DNA from 2 places in the Novosphingobium sp. BL-A-41-Hi4B-X5A genome. Region 1 is predicted to be linked to the other one. Evidence: riboswitches for the same ligand, from Rfam matches in the RefSeq annotation. Region 1 holds a riboswitch; the other holds the start of a gene.
What was found. Region 1 has a riboswitch for cobalamin ahead of ACZ1JY_RS19105 (TonB-dependent receptor plug domain-containing protein). Riboswitches for the same ligand answer to the same signal wherever they lie in the genome.
Positions count from the first base shown of each region.

Region 2: another riboswitch for cobalamin. It lies ahead of ACZ1JY_RS05845 (TonB-dependent receptor plug domain-containing protein); the one in region 1 lies ahead of ACZ1JY_RS19105 (TonB-dependent receptor plug domain-containing protein).

Region 1 covers NZ_JBVFVT010000002.1:743,188-754,200, reverse strand. The annotation lists gene ACZ1JY_RS19140 (cobyric acid synthase) at 1-1,295, opposite strand, end outside; gene cbiB (adenosylcobinamide-phosphate synthase CbiB) at 1,283-2,218, opposite strand; gene cobD (threonine-phosphate decarboxylase CobD) at 2,211-3,191, opposite strand; gene ACZ1JY_RS19125 (adenosylcobinamide-GDP ribazoletransferase) at 3,188-3,901, opposite strand; gene ACZ1JY_RS19120 (histidine phosphatase family protein) at 3,898-4,476, opposite strand; gene cobT (nicotinate-nucleotide--dimethylbenzimidazole phosphoribosyltransferase) at 4,473-5,489, opposite strand; gene ACZ1JY_RS19110 (DUF1636 domain-containing protein) at 5,486-5,893, opposite strand; gene ACZ1JY_RS19105 (TonB-dependent receptor plug domain-containing protein) at 5,893-7,809, opposite strand; cobalamin riboswitch at 8,013-8,204, opposite strand; cobalamin riboswitch at 8,263-8,462, shown strand; gene ACZ1JY_RS19100 (hypothetical protein) at 8,656-9,228, shown strand; gene cobO (cob(I)yrinic acid a,c-diamide adenosyltransferase) at 9,225-9,824, shown strand; gene ACZ1JY_RS19090 (cobyrinate a,c-diamide synthase) at 9,821-11,013, shown strand, end outside.
Region 2 covers NZ_CM145500.1:1,272,331-1,283,343, forward strand. The annotation lists gene ACZ1JY_RS05830 (ABC transporter ATP-binding protein) at 1-112, opposite strand, end outside; gene ACZ1JY_RS05835 (FecCD family ABC transporter permease) at 109-1,071, opposite strand; gene ACZ1JY_RS05840 (ABC transporter substrate-binding protein) at 1,068-1,952, opposite strand; gene ACZ1JY_RS05845 (TonB-dependent receptor plug domain-containing protein) at 2,018-3,949, opposite strand; cobalamin riboswitch at 4,019-4,219, opposite strand; gene ACZ1JY_RS05850 (cell wall hydrolase) at 4,575-5,747, shown strand; gene ACZ1JY_RS05855 (IS110 family RNA-guided transposase) at 6,167-7,102, shown strand; gene ACZ1JY_RS05860 (hypothetical protein) at 7,305-7,616, shown strand; gene mdh (malate dehydrogenase) at 7,952-8,914, shown strand; gene sucD (succinate--CoA ligase subunit alpha) at 8,979-9,863, shown strand; gene ACZ1JY_RS05875 (2-oxoglutarate dehydrogenase E1 component) at 10,082-11,013, shown strand, end outside.

The sequences.
Region 1 (11,013 bases):
GCGAGCAGGCCGTGGCAATAGGTTCCAATGACGCGCGCATCTGGACTCCCCGCGCCCTCGTTGCGTTCGTCATCCAGAATGGCAAAGGGCCTCGCACAATCGGCACCGGTCGTGGCGCCCATGTGCATTTCGTACCCCTCGAATCGTGCACCCAAGGCCGTGCCGGAAACCTTGCGAAGGTTCTTGTGCGCGCGCATTTCGGTTCGCACGTTGAGCAAGCCGAGGCCAGGCATACTGCCGCTTGCGCCTTCCAGACCGAGCGGATCGTCTATTTCCTTGCCAAGCATCTGGTAGCCACCGCAAATGCCAAGAACCGCCCCGCCACGCCGATGGTGATGCAGGATGTCAATGTCCCACCCTTGCTCGCGCACAAAGGCGAGGTCCGCCATCGTCGCCTTCGATCCGGGCAGCACAACGAGGTCTGCTGCCAGCGGTATCTGGCTGCCGGGCGGAACCATGACCAGGTCAACTTCAGGCTCGTGGCGAAGGGGATCGAGATCGTCGAAATTGGCGATGCGCGGCAGCATGGGGCACGCGACAATCTTGCGCGAACTGGATACCGGTTGGGCCCGTTCGAGTACCACGGCGTCCTCGGCGGGAAGGCTGGTAACGCACGGAAGCCACGGCACAAGCCCCATGCCGTGCCACCCGGAGAGCCGCTCGATCTCCATATAGCCATCGGCAAAGAGCGCAGGATCGCCGCGGAACTTGTTGACTATGAAGCCGCGGATCATCGCTGCGTCACCGGGCTCAAGCACAGCACGCGTGCCGACGAGCGAGGCGATCACGCCACCACGGTCGATATCGCCAACCAGCACCACAGGCACTTTGGCCGCACGGGCGAAGCCCATGTTGGCAATATCGCCATCGCGCAGGTTGATCTCTGCAGGCGATCCTGCACCTTCCACGACAACTATGCCGCAACGCTCGCGCAACCGTTCCCAGCTTTCCAGAACTTCGGGCAGGAGGTTGCGGCGACCTTCCCGAAAGTTGGCAGCGCCCAGGCTTCCGCGAACTTTGCCGTGTACGACGACTTGCGATTTCCGATCTGCCTCGGGCTTCAACAGAACGGGATTCATGTCGGTGTGAAGCTCGGCACGCGCAGCCAGCGCCTGAAGTGCCTGTGCCCGACCGATTTCGCCACCGTCGGCCGTAACGGCGGCATTGTTGGACATGTTTTGCGGCTTGAACGGCAGCACCATCATGCCCCGATTGGCAAGGGCGCGGCACAGGCCAGCGACCAGCACCGATTTGCCGACATCGGAGCCTGTTCCCTGCAGCATCAGTGCAGCCATGTCATTCCCCCTGCAATAGCCCATCCGAGCAAACATGCTCGGTGATAGACCCGCCGCGCGCGCATCAAGCTGTTAGCGTCGGCCACGCCGCCTTCGCCGATCCATGGCTTGTCAGCCAATGCCCCGTCATAGCTGACCGGCCCCGCCAATCGTACGCGAAGTACGCCCGCCATCGCGGCCTCCGGCCAACCGGCATTGGGCGAGGCGTGGTGGCGGCAATAACGCCACGTTATCCGCCATCCGCTCAACCCGGCGAGGCAGATCAACACAGCGGAGAGACGCGCGGGGACGAAGTTCATCACGTCATCGAGCCGCGCGGCGGCCCAGCCGAAGTGGCGATAGGGCGCCTCCTTGTGGCCGATCAGGCTGTCCGCCGTGTTGATCGCCTTCATTGCCCACAGACCGGGAAGGCCTGCGACAATCAACCAGAACAGCGGCGCGATCACACCGTCGCAGAAACTCTCTGCCAAGCTTTCGATGGCCGCTCTTGCGACCCCTGCCACGTCGAGCGAAGCCGTGTCGCGACCAACGATCATGCCAGCCGCCTTCCGGGCTCCACGTAGATCGCCAGCTTGCAACGACTGCAGCACGGGCAGGAAATGCTGGTCAAGGCTGCGCTGAGCGAGACCGGGCCACGCCAGCATGGCGATCAGGACCCATTTCCATTCTGTCGCCAGCTTCTCGCATAAGGCTGTCAGCAGCAGGCCTGAGCCAGCAGCGAGGGCCAAGAGCAACAGTACGGTCAGAACGCCGCCCGCCTTGCGCGTGCTGTCTGGCAATTCATTGCGGTTCAAGCGTAGCTCGCAGGCCGAGATTGCCCTTGCGAAGAAGCCGACCGGATGGCCGATACGGACATAGAGCCAGTGCGGCCAGCCGATGGCGGCATCGATTATAAGCGCGGTCAGGACAAACGGTTCAGCCAAGCGCCTTGTCCAGCCGGCCAAGCGCTGTCTGGTCGGCAGGCAGGCCGATGCGCAGCAGGTGGGGCCAATCGGAGAAGGGCCGCGTGAGAATACGTTGAGCGGCGAGGCGTTCGAAGAGGGCCGGTGCGCTTGGCGTATCGATCAGGCGGAACAACGGGCATTGGCCCTCGGGCGCAAGACCGTGCTTCAACAGCACTTTGTCGAGCCGGGCCGAGACTAGCGGCAAAGCGTTTCGAGTCCGCGCGATCCACGCATGATTGGCATAGGCAGCACGGCCCAGGGCGAGGGCGGCGGAATGGAGGGGCCAATCGCCGAGAAGCATGCGCAAAGCGTCCAGTATTTTTGGGGGAGCAATAACGAAACCGAGCCGAAGCCCGGCAAGTCCGAAGAATTTTCCCAGCGAGCGCAGCACGATCAGTCTGCGTCCCTCTTGCACGGCATCGGCAACGCTGAGGGTGGGGTCACAATCGGCGAAGGCTTCATCGACAATCAGCCAGCTGCCGTGCCGCTCCTGATGATCGAGCATGGCCAGCAGGCTTGTGCGCGATTGCACCGTACCATCGGGATTGTTGGGGTTTCCCACGACCAGCGCTGTCGAGCGAGCCGGGAGGGTAGCGAGTTGGGTGAGGTTCTCACTACGACTGAAAGCCGCGCGATAGGTGCCATAGCAGGGGGCACGATGCAGGCCGCGCAATCCGATCAACTGCGCAAGCAGGCGCAGGGCCATTTCGCTGCCCGGAACCGCAACGCAGATTGCTTCGTCGCAGCCGAAATGGCGCGCGGCAGCTGCCTCGAGCGCTGCCAGCGCGTCGGGTTCAGGCAGGCGCTGCCACTCCACGGTGAGGTCGGCAGGAGGCGTCCAGCCATTGGGGTTGATGCCGGTCGAAAGTTCGAGCCAGTCTTCGGGCGCACCGCCGAACCGTGCGCAGGCCTGCGCCAGTTGCCCGCCATGGCGGGGGAAGGACGTTGTCATTGCGCTACGACCTGGGCGAGCACGGCGCATGTCTCGACCAGTTCGATGCCTGCGCCATGACCGTCGCCGGAAATGCCGCCGATGCGTTTGCGCAGCCACCACGGCCAGACTGCGAGCGCGGGTAGAGAGGCGAGCAGCGCAGGGTCGACGGCGAGCGCGCCGATGCTCCAAGCCAGCAGCCACACGATCAAAACCGGCGCATTCGCGCCTTTGCGGAAGAGGGTGCCAAAGCCCTCATGCAAGGGCGAAAGGAATCGTGCCCACGCCAGTGGGCCGATCCGCGCCAGCACTGGAACGAGCACGAGCGCGGCATAGGATCCTGTCAGGATTGTCAGCCACACCAGCACAAGCTTTGCCAGCATTTGCAGGGCGATGGACGTCGCTCCGAAGCTGCCGACATGCGGATCGGCCAGCACGACACTCAGGTGTTCCGGCGTGCGGTGCATGGCGCCGGCTGCATCGGCAATATCGGCCAGTCCGTCGAGGTGCAGCGCGCCAGTAACCCCCACCCATGCCGTCAACGCCAGCAATGCGCCAAGAGCCGGGTCGTGTTGCGACCCCAGCCAGCCAGCGCCGGCAACGCAAAAACCCACAAGAGCTCCACACAGCGGGAACCAGCGGATAGCATTGGCAAAATCCGCCTCCGTCGCATCCATCGCGGGAACGGGCAGTCGTGTCATGAACTGCACGGCAAGGATCATGGCCCTCATCGCAGGTTTTCGGTGCGGAGGCGGATGATCTGCCCGGACAGGGCGGCACCCGGCCAGATGCGCAGGGAGAGCAGCGCGCCGTAAGGCAGATCGACGGCCCAGACCTGCCTGAAATCCAGCCCGGTGAGCACCGATACCGCTGCCCGCATTGCGCCGCCATGCGTGACGATCAGCGCGTTGTCGGGAAGCTCGGCAATGGCATCGGCCACGCGGGCCCGCAGGGATGACCAGTTCTCGCCGCGGGGAGGGGGACACGTGTCGGGATCGTCCCAAAAACGGGCGAGGGCTTCGGCCGGGACCCATTCCGGTGAAAGCCCATCCCAATCGCCAAAATCCAGTTCGCGCCAGCGCGCGTCGCACGCAACGCCAACGCCTCTTGCGACTGCCAGCGCCTGCGCGCCAGCGCTGGCGCGCTGCAGGTCTGAACTGATCACGCAGGCGATGGCAAGGCTCTCGGGCACTGCTCCGGCAAGGCCGCCTGCGGGGTCGGCGCAGGGCTCGTCGCGATGACCCAGCAGCAGGCCGGTGCGCAGGGGCGGCCCGTGTCGCACGAGGTGGATCGTCCGGCTGTTCACAGCGCCTGTGCCACGGCAGCTTGCGCGAAAGTTGCCATGCCATTGTGGGCGGCAAGCGCGGCGCGCACGATCGGTACAGCCAACGCGGCGCCGGATCCTTCGCCCAGCCGCAGGCCAAGGTTGAGGATTGGATCGAGCGCGAGGTCTCGTAGCAGGCGGGCGTGCGCCTGTTCGGCGGAACAGTGAGCGGCAAGGCAATGCGCGGTAAAGTCCTCATGGCCTGCCGCCAGCGGCGCAATGGCGGCGCAGCAGATGAACCCGTCGAGCAGGACCGGCACGCGTAGCAATCGCGCCGCCAGTATTGCGCCAGCCATGGCTGCAATTTCGCGCCCACCGAGGCGGCGCAGCGTTTCGAACGGGGTCGAGCAGGCCTGTCCATGCAGGGCGGACGCAGCTTCGACTATCGCCGCCTTGCGGGTTACCCCTTCGGTGTCAACGCCGCTGCCGCGCCCGCACCAGTCCTGAGCGCGGCCGCCGAAAGCTTGCAGGGCCAACGCCGCTGCAGGCGTGGTGTTGGCGATGCCCATCTCGCCCACCAGCAACAGTTGCGTGTCCGGCAGAACAGAGGCAGCACCGGCATTGAGCGCGGCGAGGCAGTCGTCTCTCGTCAACGCGGCTTCGCGAGAGATATCGCCGGTCGGAAGGTCAAGATCGAGTGCGATGACCGACAGATCAGCGCCGCATGCGCGGGTCAACTGGTTGATAGCCGCCCCGCCATTGCGGAAGTTGGCGACCATCTGCGCGGTCACTTCCGGGGAAAAGGCACTGACTCCCTGCGCCGCCACGCCGTGATTTCCGGCAAAGACCACCGCCTGCACTCGGTCGATAGATGGCTGTGCCTTGCCTTGCCAGGCGGCCATGAATACGGCGATCTCTTCCAACCGGCCCAGCGATCCGGCAGGTTTAGTCAGACTCTCCTGCCGTTCTCGCGCTTGTGCGCTGGCCTGCGCGTCGGGGGCGGGCAACGCAGTGAGTGCAAAGGCGAAGGCTGCCTCATCGGTGAAGCAGATCATGCGCAGACGAAGCCTTCCGGCGGGGTACGGGCAATGAACTGTCCCTTCACGCCTTCGGGCCATTGGCCATAGGGCACTACGCCTTCCGCGCTTTGCGCATGGAGAGTGGCGTATTCGAGAATAGCGCGGGCCGCCTCCTCGGTGGGGGTGAACCTACCCAGGACGTAGCCGATCTTGCCCGATGCGCGCAGATGCACGGTGCAATGCTGATGGCAGGCGAAGAGGCATGCAGTCTCCTGCACCGCCACTGCGGACAGTGCGGGATCGGCCTGTTGGAGACTGCGCATTGCTTGGGCAAGCAGGGCACCGCCCCGCTGGCCTTCTGCATCCTCACGCTGATCGGCAGAAAGGCGGCAGGTTGAGCAGACGACCACCGCTGGGCCGGGTTCGATCGCGCGCAGCATCAGAACCGACTCCTCAGACCAAGATAGACCGTACGCCCGAGGGCACCATAGCCGCCCGCTGTCTCGTAGCGCTTGTCCATGATGTTCTCAGCGCGGGCATTGATGGTCAGCCCTTCGGCAACCCGCCACGCGGCGCGAAGATCGACCAGCCAATAGGCTGGCAGCTCGGTGCTGCTGCCGGCCCGGTCGAAAGTCTCGCCCGAATAGCGGGCGGCCACACTGGCGCGCAGGCCCTTCGGCAGGTCCACCCCGCTTTCCAGATTGGCAAGATGGCGCGGCACGCGGGCAAGCTGACGGCCGATATCAGTGCTGCCGGGCGAACGGTCCTCCGCTTCGATCCAGCTGTAGTTTGCTGTCGCAAAGAGCACGCCAAGCTGCGCGCTGCCGGCCAGCTCCAGCCCCTTGGCGTGGGCCTTGCGCACGTTGGCGTAGTAGCCGAAGCGTGTGGTTGTCGTGCCGGGGATATAGCACGCGGCGGGCAAGGTGCCGGTGGTCGGACAGAAGGCGAAGTCGATCAGATTTTCGGTTTCCCGCTCGAACCAGGTCGCCGAAGCGTGGAAAACTTCGCCGAGTGACTGTTCGGCGCCGACCGACCAACCCTTGGCCTGCTCCGGTTGCAACACGGCAGAACCGTAAATGCTGAACAGCTGGTAGAGCGAAGGAGCCTTGAAGCCTTCATCATAGCTGGCGCGCAGCACAGTCTGCCCGGCGTTAGGCGTGTAGACTGCGCCTCCGGTAAGAACTGTGTTGCCGCCGAAGCGGGATTGGTCGTCGTGGCGCACACCGCCGTTCAGCGTCAGGCCGATGAGCGGGGTGAGGCGCAACTCGCCGTAGACGCTGTTCGTATCGGCGCTTTGCGGGACGAGGGCGTAATCGGCGGTATTGTTGCCGGGTGAGGCGCTGGTCATGCGCTGCTCCTCGCGTTCAGCCCCGAATTTGGCGCTGAGACCTTCTGCAAGCTTCAAGTTGCCTTGATATTCGAAACGGCGCACGCGGCCATGCGCATCGAAGTTCAAGGACCGGATCGAGCGCGCCGGATCGTAGTTCTCGCGGTCCGTTTCGGTCTGCAGCACGGCAATGCGGTTGGTGAGGCGCCCATCGAACAGGGCCAGATTGACACCTGCATAACCGGTCCATTCGGTGGTCAGGCCATAGGTACGCGCGTCCCCCGAGCTGCCATCGAATTCGTTGCGCGTATCGGCCAAATAGCCGCGCAAGTCGACCGACAGGTTTGGCGTGAGCTTGAGCGTGGCTGTGCCGCTGGCGGAAACGCGGCGGTAGCCATCGTCCTCCGTGCCGTTGCTGCGTGCGGAGATGCCATCGGTGGTGAAGGCGGAGCCCGCCACGCGCCAGTCGAGCAATGATCCGGCCCCGCCAATGCCAGCCTGGGCGTTGACCGTGGAGTGGGTGCCGGCTTCGACCGCCACGCTCCCTTCCAGCGGCTGTTCCGCGCGTCGCGTCAGTACGCTGACCACGCCGCCGATGGCATCGCTTCCCCACAGGATCGATTGCGGCCCGCGCAGGATTTCCACGCGCTCGATGTCGTCGATCAGCAGGTTGGAGAACGAATAGCCGCCGCCGGTGGCCGACGGATCGGAAATGCGCACACCGTCGATCACCATCACGGTCTGCGAGGAATCGGCGCCGCGGATGCGTAGCGATGTGGCGGTGCCAAAGCCACCATTGCGCGAAAGGCTGACGCCTGGCGTGCGCAGCATTAGATCGGTGAGCGCGATCGGCTGCTGGGCGCGGATCGCCGTTTCGTCAAGCACGGTTACGGTGGCAGAGACTGCGCTCTGCTCGACCGGGCTGCGCAAGGCAGTAACGACGATTGAAGGATCAGGCGCGTCCTCGGCTAAAGCGGGCGAGGCGAGTAGCGTGGCAAGCGAAACAACAGGAATATGGGCAGGACGCATGGTGCGGCTCCCTTCGGTACGAACGGCATGGACCTGCCGCTCAGACACGCGAAGGAAGCACGCGCCGGCATATGCACCGCAAGGCGCAACACGGCATCGCTTCCCGCACGGGGCTTCCCGGCAGGCAATGGCTGTCGTTGCGCGAGGGGTGTGCCGCCTTTGCAAGCCGGCAACCTCGAACGTCCGGTGCACCCTGCCCGAACGAAGAACGACCGCAACAGGCAGGTCTCCTGGCTCGCGGGTCAATGCCGGTCCGGCCGCCTTCTCAGGACGGTGAGGTCCCAATGGCGTAATTGGCCGGTCGGCTCGCCGCTTACAGTTGCAGGGGCAGCCGGAGTTTTACACCCCGTTCCCTTTTGATCCCCTCTCGGGGAACCTGTCGCGGCGGTGCAGGTAGCGACATGTTTTTGCTGCTGCAAGTGCGAATACTTGCGCAGATCAATTGCTTGGCTTATCCAGTCTTTCGCAACGGGTGCCCGAAAGGGCTTAATCGGGAAGTCCGGGCGGTGGTCGCAAGCCACCCAATCCGGCACTGCTCCCGCAACTGTAACCGGTAGCGCATCGCCATCATGCCATTGGGTTTCGGCCCGAGAAGGCGGCGAAAGGCGCGACGATCCGGAAGTCAGGAAACCGGCCTGTTGCGGTCGTTTCTCTGCGCGGGCGGGGTGTACCGGGCGGACGAAGGCACACCCTTCGCGGACGACACTATTGTGCGTTCTCGTCGGAGGGAGATCCGTGATGACCAGCACCTGAGATCCAGCCAGACGTGCGCGTCCGCACGTCTTGCCGATCCTGCGCATCACGCATGCGCACAATCAATTCATACCTGTTCACAGGAGGCCAATCATGGTCCGTATTTCGCGTCCCGATCTCGCGCTGTTTGGCGCGCTTGCGATCGTCATGCTCGTAACCCGCACCCATTCGCTCAGCAATGTCATGCACCTGCCTGACACCAGCCTTGCCAGTTTCTTCGTCGGCGGTTTCTTCCTGCGCCGCGCGACTGCTTTTGCAGGGCTCTTCCTGCTCGCCTTTGCTATCGACGTGACAGTGATCGGCTGGTTCGGCCAGTCCAGCTTCTGCTTCACCCCTGCCTACTGGATGCTCGTTCCGGCCTACGGCACGATGTGGCTGGCCGGGCGCGCGGGCGCGGACAAGCGGGGCACCGAACCGTCATCACTGCTGGGGCTGCTGGCGCTGGTCAGCGTTGGCACTCTGGTTTCCGAGCTGTTCTCCAGTGGCGGATTCTACTTCCTCGGTGGCCGTTTTACCGATCCGACCGTCGCAGGCTTTATGCCCCGCCTCGCTCGCTATTTCCCACCGACCCTTGCGGCCACTCTGCTGTGGACCGCAACTGCAGCAGGCATCTATGCCTTGCTGGTCGCCGCGCGCCCCTCGCTTGCCTCACGAGCAGAGCAATGAGCGAAACCCCAGAGGCGCACCGCGAGCGCGCCCGCAAGCACAAGGCGGTGGTCGATGCCAAGATCGCCGCCGCCACGCGCGACAAAGGCCTGCTGCTGGTTCTCACCGGCAACGGCAAGGGCAAGTCCTCCAGCGCCTTTGGCATGGTGGCGCGGACGCTCGGCTACGGTCGCAAAGCGGCGGTGTTCCAGTTCATCAAGGGTGCGGACAACGTCGGTGAACGCGCCTTCTTCGCCTCGCACCCCGATGTGATCTGGGAGAAGTGCGGCGAGGGTTTCACTTGGGAAACGCAGGATCGGACACGTGACATTGCCGCTGCGAGGGCGGGCTGGGAAAAGGCCAAAGCTGCGCTGGCCGAACCTGACATCAGCCTCGTCGTGCTCGATGAATTGACCTACCTCATCACCTACCGCTATCTCGCGCTCGATGAGATCATGCCCGCGATCGAGGCGCGACCGGCGATGCAGCACGTGGTCATCACCGGTCGTGCCGCAGACGATGCGCTGATTGCCGCCGCCGACACCGTGAGCGCGATCCGCGATGTGAAGCATGCCTTCCGTGACGGCGTGCGCGCCCAAGAAGGGATCGATCGGTGACGACCGCATCTTGCCGAGCGTTGCTGGTCAGCGCGCCGGCTTCGGGGCAGGGCAAGACGACGGTCACGGCCGCTCTTGCCCGCCGCCACGTGCAGGCAGGGCGGCGGGTCCGCGTGTTCAAATGCGGCCCTGACTTCCTGGATCCGATGATCCTCGAACGCGCCTGCGGTGCACCGGTCTACCAGCTGGATCTCTTCATGGTGGGCGAGGCGCAATGTCGCCGTCTGCTGCATGAGGCTGCCCGCGAAGCAGACCTGATCCTTGTCGAAGGCGTCATGGGCTTGTTTGATGGCGATCCTTCCGCTGCGGACCTGGCCGTACGCTTTGGCCTGCCGGTGCTGGCGGTCATCGACGGTAGCGCCATGGCACAGACCTTCGGAGCGCTGGCGCATGGTCTTGCCACTTATCGCGATGACATCCGCGTGGTTGCAGCGCTGGCCAATCGCGTTGGCAGCGAGCGCCACGCCGCGATGCTGCGCGAAAGCCTACCGCCGGGAATGCGCTGGCTCGGTTCCATGCCCCCAAGCCCGGATGTGGCCTTGCCCGAACGGCACCTTGGTCTGGTACAGGAGGGAGAAGTGGGCGATATCGACTGCCGGATCGATGCAGCCGCAGCTTGCCTTGGTGATGATGCTCTATGGCTGCCTAAACCGGTGGCCTTCGCCACGGAGGTGACAGCGAGCGTGCCACCGCTGCTGGCGGGCTTGCGCATCGTCATAGCCCGCGATGCGGCTTTTGCCTTCATCTATCCCGCCAATGTCGCGTGCCTTGAAGAGATGGGCGCGCAGGTGCTGTTCTTCTCGCCCATGGCCGATCAATCTCTTCCTGAATGTGATGCGCTATGGCTTCCTGGCGGCTATCCCGAACTTCATCTTGCAGAACTGTCGCAAAACCATTCGATGATTGCCGCGATCCGTGCGCATCATCGGGCGGGCAAACCGATTTTGGCGGAATGCGGCGGTATGCTTTACTGCCTTGATGAGCTCGATGACGGTAAAGGTCACAGCGCGCCGATGCTGAAGCTGATGCCTGGTAAGGGTATCATGCAAGGCCGTCTTGCGGCCCTCGGCTTGCAATCCGTCGAGTTGAATGGCGGCATATTGCGAGGCCACACGTTCCACTATTCTCGGCTCGAAACGACGGTCCGGCGCTATTGCGGCGCACAAGGCACGAAGGGCGCTGAGGGGGA
Region 2 (11,013 bases), on a different replicon from region 1:
ACTTGCCTGCGCCGTTCGGGCCGACAATGGCAGTGACACCGCCTGCGCGCAGTTGCGCGGTCACGCCATGCAGGCGGTGCGGGATAGAGATACCGAGTGCTTCGAGCATCATGCCAGTTCCCGCCGCAGCTTGAGGAGCAGGCGCAGGAAGAACGGGGCGCCGGCAAGGCTGAGCGCGATGCCGAGCCGCAGTTCGCCGCCTTGCAACGGAAGGACACGGCACAGACAATCGGCGACGAGCAGCAGCAGCGCTCCGGCAAGGGCCGATGGGAGCAGGGTCGCCGAAGGGCGCTGGTCGGTGAACGGGCGGACGAAGTGCGGAACCATCAGGCCGACGAAACCGATCATGCCGGCAACCGCGACGCCGCTGCCGACGATCAGGCCGATGGCGACGATCATCACGCCAAGCAGGCGCACAGGCTCGACCCCGAGCGAGCGGGCGGCGGCCTCACCGAGCGCCAATGCATCGAGCGCGGGGGCGGCGCGCCAGAGGGCGGCGAGGCCCAGCACGGTGAGCGGCGCGGCAAGCCGCACTTCGTGCCAGCCGCGATCGGCCAGAGCGCCCATCAGCCAGGTGACGATCTCGGACAGGGCGAAGGGATTGGGCGAGAGGCTGATGGCGAGGCTGGTCATGGCGCCGGCGAGGCTGGCGATCATCATGCCCGCCAGCGTGAACAGGGCGATGCCGCCGCTGCGCCCGGCGATCAGGGCAAGCAGGGCCATGGCTCCGGCGGCTCCGGTCAGCGCGAAGAGCGGCAGCGTGAGGGCCTGTGTTTCGTAGCCGGTGTAGAAGGAGAGGACCGCGCCAAGGGCCGCAGCGGGAGCGATGCCGAAAAGGCCGGGGTCGGCCAGCGGGTTGCGCAGGTAGCCCTGCATGGCTGCACCGGCGGCGCCAAGGCCGGCGCCAAGCGTCAGGGCGAGGAGCGCGCGGGGCAGGCGCAGTTCCATGAGGATAGCGGTGGCGTTGGGGACCGGGGAGCCGAACGGGTCTATCCACACCTGTCCGGCAAGGAGCGAGAGCGGGAGGGCGAGCGCGAGGGCGGCAAGGAGCAGGATTGCGGGACGGGTCATCGCGAGTGCCCCTCCACCATCTGCGATGGTCCCCCTCCCCGTGCCGGGGAGGAATTGCGGACTTCCGCCAAGCGCTGGGCGGCGGCGATCAGGGTGGGGCCGCCGCAGTAGAGGAGTTTGGGATTCAGGGTGGCGCGGCGGGTCTTGTTCAGCGCCTGGAGGGCGGGGTGACTGAGGACGCGGTCATCGCCTTTTCCGGTTTCGGCGGTCTGCCCGGCGACGAGGATCAGTTCTGGCGGGTCGGCGAGCATCTTCTCGAGCGGGAGGAGATCGGCTTGGCCAAGACCGCGCGCGGCGGCGAAGTTGGTGTAGCCGGTGCGGCGCAGGAGGTCGACGATGAGGGTGCCGTCGCCGGGGACCATGCCGCCCGACTGCCAGACGACGGTTTCGATCGGGCGCGCTCCGGCTGGCGGGGCAGCGGCGGCGAGTGCGGCGTCGATGCGGGCGATCAGCGCTTCGCCGCGATCCGGGTGTCCGGACAGCGCGGCGACATGGCGGATCTGGTCACGGCTGGCCTCGATGGTGCTGGCCATGCCCAGGGTTTCAAGCCGCAGGCCGAGGCGCTGGTAGGCGCTGGCGGTAGCGGGATCGATGAACGTGCTGCCGAGGACGAGATCGGGCTTGAGGGCGAGGACTTCCTCGACCGTGCCACGCGTTGCGGGCAGCGCGCTGGCCAGGCGCGCGTCCATCGAGGCGGAGCGCGGGTCCTTGCTGTAGTGCGAGATGGCGAGGATCTGCGCCGGGTCTGCCACTTCGGCGAGGATCGCGTCGGTGCAGGGATTGAGGCTGACGATGGTGGGGTGCGCGGTCGCGCGAGATCCGGGAGTGGCCTTGCCTTGGGGGATGCAGCTGGCGGTAAGGGACGCTGCGAGCAAGACCACCCCCCGGCCCCATCCTCGGGCGAGGATGGGGCGAAGAGCTTTTGCTTGTGGCGCAAGCCGTTGCATCAGTACCGCGCGCGAATGCCGATGTAGGCAGAGCGTCCCCAGGTGCCGTAATCGGCGACGGTCTGGTAGTTCACGTCGAACACGTTCTCGACACGGCCGTAGAGTTCTACCTTCTCGGTAAGGGGGAAGCTCGCGCGCACGGTGGTCAGCGCGTAGCCATCGAGGCGGCGGGTGTTCGACGCGTTGTCAAAGCTGTCTCCCACGAGGCGCAGATCGGCACCGAGGGTGAGCCCGGCGAGCGGTGATGTCCAGTCGCTCGACAGGGTCAGCGCATGAGCCGGACGACGGGCGAGATCCCTGCCGAAGTTCGCGGTGCCGCGCGTGCGGTTCTCGGTTTCGAGATAGGTATAGGCGGCCTGCAGGTGCAGCATATCGGTGGGACGCGCGCCGAGTTCGGCTTCGACACCCTGCGCGCGGGCTAGGCCGACGTTGTCGTAGAGGCCGAAGGGCCGCGTGGCGCAGGCGTTGAGGCTGGCGCACGAGACGAAGGTGATCAGGTTGCGGCTGTCGCGGCGGAACACGGTGACGGCCGCGTGGAGCTGGCCATAAGGCACGCCCCATTCGAGGCCGGCGTCGTAGCTCTTGCTGCGTTCGGGGTTGAGCGCGGCGTTGCCGTAGTTCGAAAGCAACTGGTAGAGCGTGGGGGCCTTGAAGCCTTCGCCGTAGCTGGCGCGCAGGCGCAGTTCCGGAGTGATGCTGAACGAGCCGTTGGCGCCGAAGGTCCATGCCGTGCCGAAGCGGCTGTGGTCGTCGACGCGAACGCCGGCGGCGAGGCTGGCGCGGTCGGTGCTCCAGCCGAGCAGGGCGTGGCCGCTGGTCAGGTTCGCCTTGGCTGGCGCATCGAAGGTGCTGGAGAAGCGGGTCCATTCGCTGTCGCCGCCGAAATCGAGGGTGAAGCTGGCCGGAAGGTTGAGGCGGCCGGTCAGGTCGACGCGCTCCGAGCGGCCCTTATAGCCGTAGGACGGGTCGGTGCCGAAGGTCGGATCGAAATAGTCGCGCTTCGTATCGGACAGCGCGAAGCCGGTGTTGAGCGTCAGGATGTTGCCGCTGTAGCGCAGGCCGACGCGGCCCGAGGCCTGGCGGGTGGTCTGGTATTCGGGAGTATCGCCGAAGACGAGGTAGGTCGGCGGGCCGAAACCGTCGATATCGGTGCGGGTGTCGGCGTAGCGGGCGGTGGCGACGATCGCGAGGTCCTGCGAGAGGTTGACGCGGCCCCGGCCCCCGACGCGCCACTGGCGGAAGCCGTCGGGCTCTGTGCCGACCGCTGCGGCCGAGACGCCATCGCTGCGGCTATAGCCGCCGTTGAGGGTAAGCGCGCCGAAGTCTGACGAGATACCGGCAGCGGCATCGGCAAGGTAGCTGTCGTTGGCGCCGAGTTCGGCGCTGGCTTCGATGCCGTTGAGATCGCGCGACTGGACGGCGATGACGCCGCCAATCGCGGCAGAGCCCCAGACGATCGAGTTGGAACCGCGCAGCACGTCGATGCGCTCGATGCCGCCGGGGGTCAGCGTGCCGAAATCGAAGCCGCCCGAGGGGGCCGAGACGTCTTCGAGGCGGACGCCATCGACGAGGACGAGGACCTGTTCGGCGTCCGAGCCGCGCAGGCGCACGCCGGTGAAGCTGCCGGGGCCGCCGTTGCGGGTGATGGTCAGGCCGGGAACGCGTTCGAGAACGCGGGTGATGTCGGGGCCTTGGATCGACTGGATTTCGGCGGCGGTGATGACGGTGACAGGCTGGCCGGTCTTGCTCAGGGCAGTTTCGCTGCCGGTGGCGATGACGGTGATCGATGCCGGATCAACCTTGTAGTCTGCGACGACGACATCATCGGTGCCTTGGGCAAAAGCAGGCACGGCAAAAGCCAGGGCGGAAACGGAAAGCAAGTACTTCTTCACAGGACGCAACTCCGGCCACGAACGGTTGATGCCGTCCATGGCGAGAGGTGCGCTGGGCCATGAATCTGGCGCGCCTCGTCGCGTGCGCCCGGTACACCCCGCCCGGCCGCGGAACGACTACCATCGGCAGGTTTCCTGGCTCCCGGGTCATCGCCCGCTGCCCGCCTTCCCAGCGCCGGGGATCGAATCCGGCACCAGTGGCATCACTGGACAGCGCGCTCTCCGGTTACAGTTGCGGGGGCAGCGCCGGATTTGAACCGGCTTCCCTCTTAGCCCGTGTTACCGGGCACCGTTGGCGTCGGCGCGGGGAACTAGCGGGAACTTAGCTGCGCTGCAAGAGGAACTACGTACTTCGGGGCAGGTTTGCTGCCCAATTCATTCTCACGCAAAGCCGCAAAGACGCGAAGATGCCGCGCAGGTTTGATAGGACAGCCATCACCTCCTGCGGCGATTATCCAAGAGCATTGCCTGCGGCCGCGCACGACCCCTTTGCGCCTTCGCGTCTTTGCGTGAGGTTTTCCGATTTGAGCGCCAGGCCGTGAGCTTGCCAGTTAACCGGATCGCAGGAGCTTGTGCCGCATCGGGACAGCGGGAAAAGCGGCCGTGCGCGAGGGCGCGCAAAAGGTTAGCGCAATTGAGGATTTTCAGGATTCTGCCCAGCCCCATGCCTCTCGAGCTTGCCTATCGCCCGATCGAACTGCCCGGCGTGGCAGCGACGGCTAATGGCGAGCAGGGCCCGCGCGATTTTGCGGCGCGGATCCGGCGCCGGGACATGCGCTCGATCCGCAAGGCCTTGCGCGCGCCTTCGCTGATGCGGCAGCGGCTGGGCGGCGTGGCTATGTTCGGCGTGCTGGGGCTGCTGCTCGGGCCGACCGGGTGGGGCGAACCGGGCGGCGTTCAAGCGGCTGTCGCGCGCGCCCAGATGGCGGGCCTGCAACCGTTCGAGCGCGGGGGTGACAGCTTTCCGGGCTCGGCGTTCTACTGGCTCGACACCAGCGACAGCGGACTGATCGCGCCGACAGAAGCGCAGGCGAAATGGGACCAGAGCCATTCGGATGCCGAGATCCTCTCGGCGCGTCCGGTCTCGGCGGCGGGATCGAGCGAGGACCGCTGGCGGGCGCTGCAATGCCTGACCGCAGCAATCTATTATGAGGCGGCGAGCGAGCCTGACGGCGGGCAACGCGCGGTCGCCCAGGTGGTGCTCAACCGTGTGGCGCATCCGGCTTGGCCGAACACGGTATGCGGCGTGGTCTACCAGGGGTCGGAGCGGCCGGGCTGCCAGTTCTCGTTCGCGTGCGATGGCTCGCTGGCGAGGAAGCCGATGAAGGCGTTCTGGGACCGGGCGCGGCGCGTGGCGGCCGATGCGCTGGCCGGATACGTCTATGCGCCGGTCGGGCTGGCGACGCATTACCATACGACGGCGGTGCATCCCTACTGGGCGCCGAGCTTATCGTTCATCGGCACGATCGGGGCGCACCGCTTCTATCGCTGGGCCGGCGCTGCAGGGCGTCCGGCGGCGTTTACGGCGCGGTACTTCGGCGGCGAGCCGCTGGCCGCGCCGCATCCGCGCACATGGACGCCCTCGCCTGTCGACATTGCCGATCCGCTGGCGCTGGAGAAGGCGTTCGAGGAAGGGCGGATCGTGGCGCCAGTTGCTGCGGCGACGGTTGCTCCGGTGGCGGCGGTCCCGCAGGCTGCGGCGCAGCAGAGCCTTGTCCGGCCGCAGGTGCTGCCAGGCGTGAAGGCGGGTGCGACCAGCGCGCCGGTTTCCGGCAGCGGTTCGGTGCTGCCGGGGTATGAGAACGCCAACAAGTGGATTGCGCAGCCGGGGGCTTGAGAGCTTCCAAGCCTTGGAATGGTTCACGCAGAGGCGCGGAGGAAGAAGCGAGACGCGGAGGAGCGTCGCGCGCGAACCGATGTGCCGGTCTTCAAATGGGAACCGGGAAGCGGCTTTGCCGCAGCTATCTTCTCTGCGTGTCCTTTTTCTCCTCTGCGTCTCTGCGTGAACAATTCAACGCTCACAGCCTGCACACACCCCTCCACCCCCGCTTCGCGGGCGGTCCCCCTTGTATCTTGAAAATGGTGCATGATGCGATTGCGGGAGGCTCCGCTAGCGGAGCCTCCCGCCCGTTCGCGAGCCCGTGTCCCCCTTGGTCGTAGCAGCCCGCTGGGGAGCTTGGGCCCGGACGGATCTTCATCAACCCGAACGGTTGCACGGGGCGTTGACCCCGCACACGCAAGGATGGGAACGGAGATATGGCACAGCACGATCAATTTGTCGGTATCGATGTCAGCAAGGCGCGGCTTGATGTCTGTCTGTGGCCGCAGAATGAGGCCTGCGCTTTTGCCAACGACCGGGATGGCTTGCGAGCCTTGATCCGGTGGCTTCGCCGCGTCAGACCCCACGCAGTCGGCTTCGAGGCTTCGGGTGGTTATGAACGCGCTCTGCTGACGGCTCTATGCGAGGCAGACCTGCCCGCTCGACGCGTCAACCCGATGCGCGTGCGCCAGTTCGCCCGCGCTGCCGGGATTCTGGCCAAGAACGACAGGATCGATGCTGCAGCGATCGCGCATTTCTGCGCTGCGCTGCCCCAGCGCGAGGTGGTCCACGATCCTGCCCGCGCCATGCTCGGCGAACTCGTCACGGCACGCCGCCAGCTGTGCGAGGAGCGCACCCGCTGCGCCAACCAGGCCGAGCAGACTGCCAGCGCGCTGCTCAGGCGGATCGCTGCACAGCGGATCAAACGGCTGTCAGCCGAGATCGCGCTGGTTGAAGCAGAGATCGCACGCCTGATCGCGGATCACCCCGAACTTGCCGAGCGCAACGCAATCATGCGCTCGGTGCCAGGCGTCGGGCCGACAACCGCGGCAACGCTCCTCGCGTTCATGCCGGAACTCGGTGCAATGAGCGCCCGACAGGCCGCATCGCTCGTCGGCGTCGCGCCTTTCGATTGCGAAAGCGGGGCCTTCAGGGGCAAGCGACGCATCGCCGGAGGGCGCAAACCTCCCCGCGATGCACTCTATATGGCCGCCCTCGTCGCAAGTCGGCGCAACACCACAATGGCCGTCGCATACCACAATCTGAAAAACGCCGGAAAACCAGCAAAAGTCGCCCTCGTTGCGATCATGCGAAAACTCATCACAGCTCTCAACGCCATGATCCGAAACAAACAGAAATGGGCTGCCACATAGACGGTTGCTCCCCGTTTGTCCTGCAGAAAAACGGAGAGGACCTGCTGGTGTGTTCTCAATCCGTCGCAAAACCGTTTCAGGACGGATGGTTATTCGTTCCTTTACCGTGTCGTCACACACACTCTTAGCGCTGGTGGGTCTAGGGCGGGGTCGTGGAGAACGGCACCGATTGTCCCCGGCGCCGTCAGAGAGTTGAGGCACCATGCTGCGTTTTGCGCCCCGTTACGGCATCATTTCCCCCTGTCTTTCGCGAAAGATCCAGGCGCGGCACCTGCGGGCGGTAAACGATAATGGGGCAGGCTCAGGGCCAGGCTCGATCTGTCAGGACGAGGCGCTCGATACCGCATTGCGGCTGTTTGCGGCGCATGGCTTCTCGGCGGCGGCTCGCGCACGAGATGCTGCGGTCATTGCAGAACGCAGCGGCGAGCCGGGCCGCGTGGAATTCTGGGTCGAGGTCTGCGCGACGCTCGACCGGCGGATGGCGCGCGACTTCCTGAAGCGCAAGCGCAGCTGATCTGCACCCGAGTTTGCGGAGAGGAAAAGCAAAAGGGTAGCCCCGGTGGAAACGCCGGGGCTTTTTTGCTGCAGATTGCTTGCGTATTGCCTTATAAATTTTCGGCTCGCTGACCGACTGTCGGGCAGTTTTCAAGCCATCTTGCTATTGCGAACTGATATCACAAAAACCCCGGATATAGCGGGTTTTCGCGGTTGCATTCGTGTGCGCACGGGCCTAGGGCGCGAGTCATTCTGCCAGAACCTTCCTGTCTCGCGGGGCACGGGAGGGACCTGGGCGAAAGCTCTGCTGGCATTTGTATGCTTGTCCCCGCGAACGGGAAAGGACCGTAGAGCATGGCACGCAAGAAGATCGCGCTTATCGGCGCAGGCAACATCGGGGGCACCCTCGCCCACCTCGCCGCCCAGAAGGAACTGGGTGACATCGTCCTGTTTGACGTGGTCGAAGGCGTGCCGCAGGGCAAGGCGCTCGACCTGTCGCAGTGCGGCCCGGTCGAAGGCTTCGACGCCAAGATCACCGGAACCAACGACTATGCCGACATTGCCGGCGCCGACGTGATCATCGTGACCGCCGGTGTTGCCCGCAAGCCCGGCATGAGCCGCGACGACCTGCTCGGCATCAACCTCAAGGTGATGAAGGCCGTCGGCGAAGGCATCCGCGACAACGCGCCCGACGCTTTCGTCATCTGCATCACCAACCCGCTCGACGCGATGGTGTGGGCGCTGCGCGAATTCTCCGGCCTTCCGCACAACAAGGTCGTCGGCATGGCCGGCGTGCTCGACTCGGCACGCTTCAGCACGTTCCTGGCATGGGAATTCGGCGTCTCGATCCGCGACGTGAACACTTTCGTGCTCGGCGGCCACGGCGACACCATGGTGCCCGTCACCCAGTATTCGACCGTCAACGGCATTCCGGTGCCCGACCTCGTCAAGATGGGCCTGTCGACGCAGGAAAAGATCGACGCGATCGTGCAGCGCACGCGTTCGGGCGGCGGCGAGATCGTCGGCCTGCTCAAGACCGGCTCGGCGTTCTACGCACCGGCCGCCTCGGGCATCGCCATGGCCGAAGCCTACCTCAACGACCAGAAGCGCATCCTGCCTTGCGCTGCCTACGTCGATGGCCAGTACGGCGTTGACGGCCTCTATGTCGGCGTGCCGGTGATGATCGGTGCAGGCGGCGTGGAGCAGGTGATCGAGATCGAACTCGACGCCGAAGCCAAGTCGAACCTCCAAGTCTCGGTCGACGCGGTCAAGGAACTGCTGGAAGCCTGCAAGGGCATCGACAACTCGCTGGCTTGAGCTGACACGGATCTGCGCCCTCGCCTGAGCGGGGGCGCAAGCGCCTGACGTTCCGGAGTAATTGATGTCCATTCTCGTCGACAAGAACACCAAGGTCATCACGCAGGGGATGACCGGCAAGACCGGCAGCTTCCACACGCAGGCTGCGCTTGATTACGGCACGCAGATGGTTGGCGGCGTGACTCCCGGCAAGGGCGGCACCACGCACATCGGCCTGCCGCAGTTCGACACCGTGGCAGAGGCCAAGGCGGTGACCGGCGCAACCGCTTCGTGCGTCTATGTGCCGCCTTCGGGCTGCGCCGACGCCATCCTCGAGGCGATCGATGCCGAGATGGAACTGATCGTGGCGATCACCGAGGGCGTCCCCGTGCTCGACATGGTCAAGGTCAAGCGCGCGCTGTCGGGTTCGAAGAGCCGCCTGATCGGCCCGAACTGCCCCGGCGTGCTGACGCCGAACCAGTGCAAGATCGGCATCATGCCCGGTTCGATCTTCAAGGAAGGCTCGGTCGGCGTGGTCTCGCGCTCGGGCACGCTGACCTATGAAGCGGTGTTCCAGACCTCGGCCATCGGCCTTGGCCAGACCACCGCTGTCGGCATCGGCGGCGACCCGGTCAACGGCACCAACTTCATCGACGTGCTCGAACTGTTCCTCGCCGACGAGGCGACCAAGTCGATCATCATGATCGGCGAGATCGGCGGCGATGCCGAGGAGCAGGCCGCGCAGTTCCTGATCGACGAGGCCAAGCGTGGCCGCAAGAAGCCGATGGCCGGCTTCATCGCGGGCCGCACCGCGCCTCCGGGCCGCCGCATGGGCCATGCCGGCGCCATCGTCTCGGGCGGCAAGGGCGACGCCGAAAGCAAGATCGCGGCGATGGAAGCCGCCGGCATCAAGGTCTCCGCCTCGCCCAGCCTGCTGGGTGAAACGCTGGCCGAAGTGCTGAAGGGCTGAGGTCAAAAGCTACCGCCCGGATAGGTTACCTTGCGTAAGGTGCCACCGGGCGGATGCTTGAAGTTTTTCAGGTAGGCCCCCGCAACGGAAGCGGCCTGCCGTCGTTACGGATTTTTGCGCAAGCCTTGCGAGGTGCGCGCTGGAAGGGTCGGCTCTGCGAGAGTGGAGCGGAAAATGTCCGAAGCCCCCAACCTCCCCGGGGGGACCAGGAGTTGATGATGGGTTCTGAACTGCACGATTTCGACGTGGATCCGGCTCAGGAAGGTCCGCAGCCCGGTCCTTCGTGGGCCAACAAGCGCTGGCCGATCACCGATGCCGCGGCAGGCGACGACCTGACCCAGGCGATGGACCCGATGGCGCTGAAACTCGTCATCGAGAAGGCCGCCAAGAAGGGCGGCGTCGCGCTGGATGAAGGCGCGCTGCAGCAGGCGGCGATGGATTCGATCCGCGCGATGATGCTGATCCGCACCTATCGCGTGCGCGGGCATCTGGCCGCCGATCTCGACCCGCTTGGCCTTGCCCGCCAGAAGCTCCCGGCCGACATTTCGCCCGAGTACCACGGCTTTACCGCCGCCGACATGACCCGCAAGGTCTATCTCGGTGGTGCGCTCGGCCTTGAATGGGCGACCGTCAACGAACTCGTCGCGATCCTGCGCGCAAACTACTGCGGGCACATCGGCTTCGAATACATGCACATCGCCGACGTGGAGGAGCGCCGCTTCATCCAGGATCGCATCGAAGGCGGCGACAAGTCGGTCGACTTCACCCCCAACGGCAAGAAGGCGATCCTCGCCGCCGTGGTGCGCGGCGAGCAGTACGAGAAGTTCCTCGGCAAGAAGTACGTCGGCACCAAGCGCTTCGGCCTCGACGGCGGGGAATCGATGATCCCGGCCCTGGAAGCGGTGATCAAGTACGGCGGCCAGCTGGGCGTCAAGGAAATCGTCTACGGCATGGCCCACCGCGGCCGCCTGAACGTCCTCGCCAACGTGATGGCCAAGCCCTACCGCGTGATCTTCCACGAATTCTCGGGTGGCTCGGCCAACCCCGAGGACGTCGGCGGTTCGGGCGACGTGAAGTACCACCTTGGCACCTCGACCGACCGCGAGTTCGACGGGACCAAGGTGCACATGAGCCTTGTGCCGAACCCCTC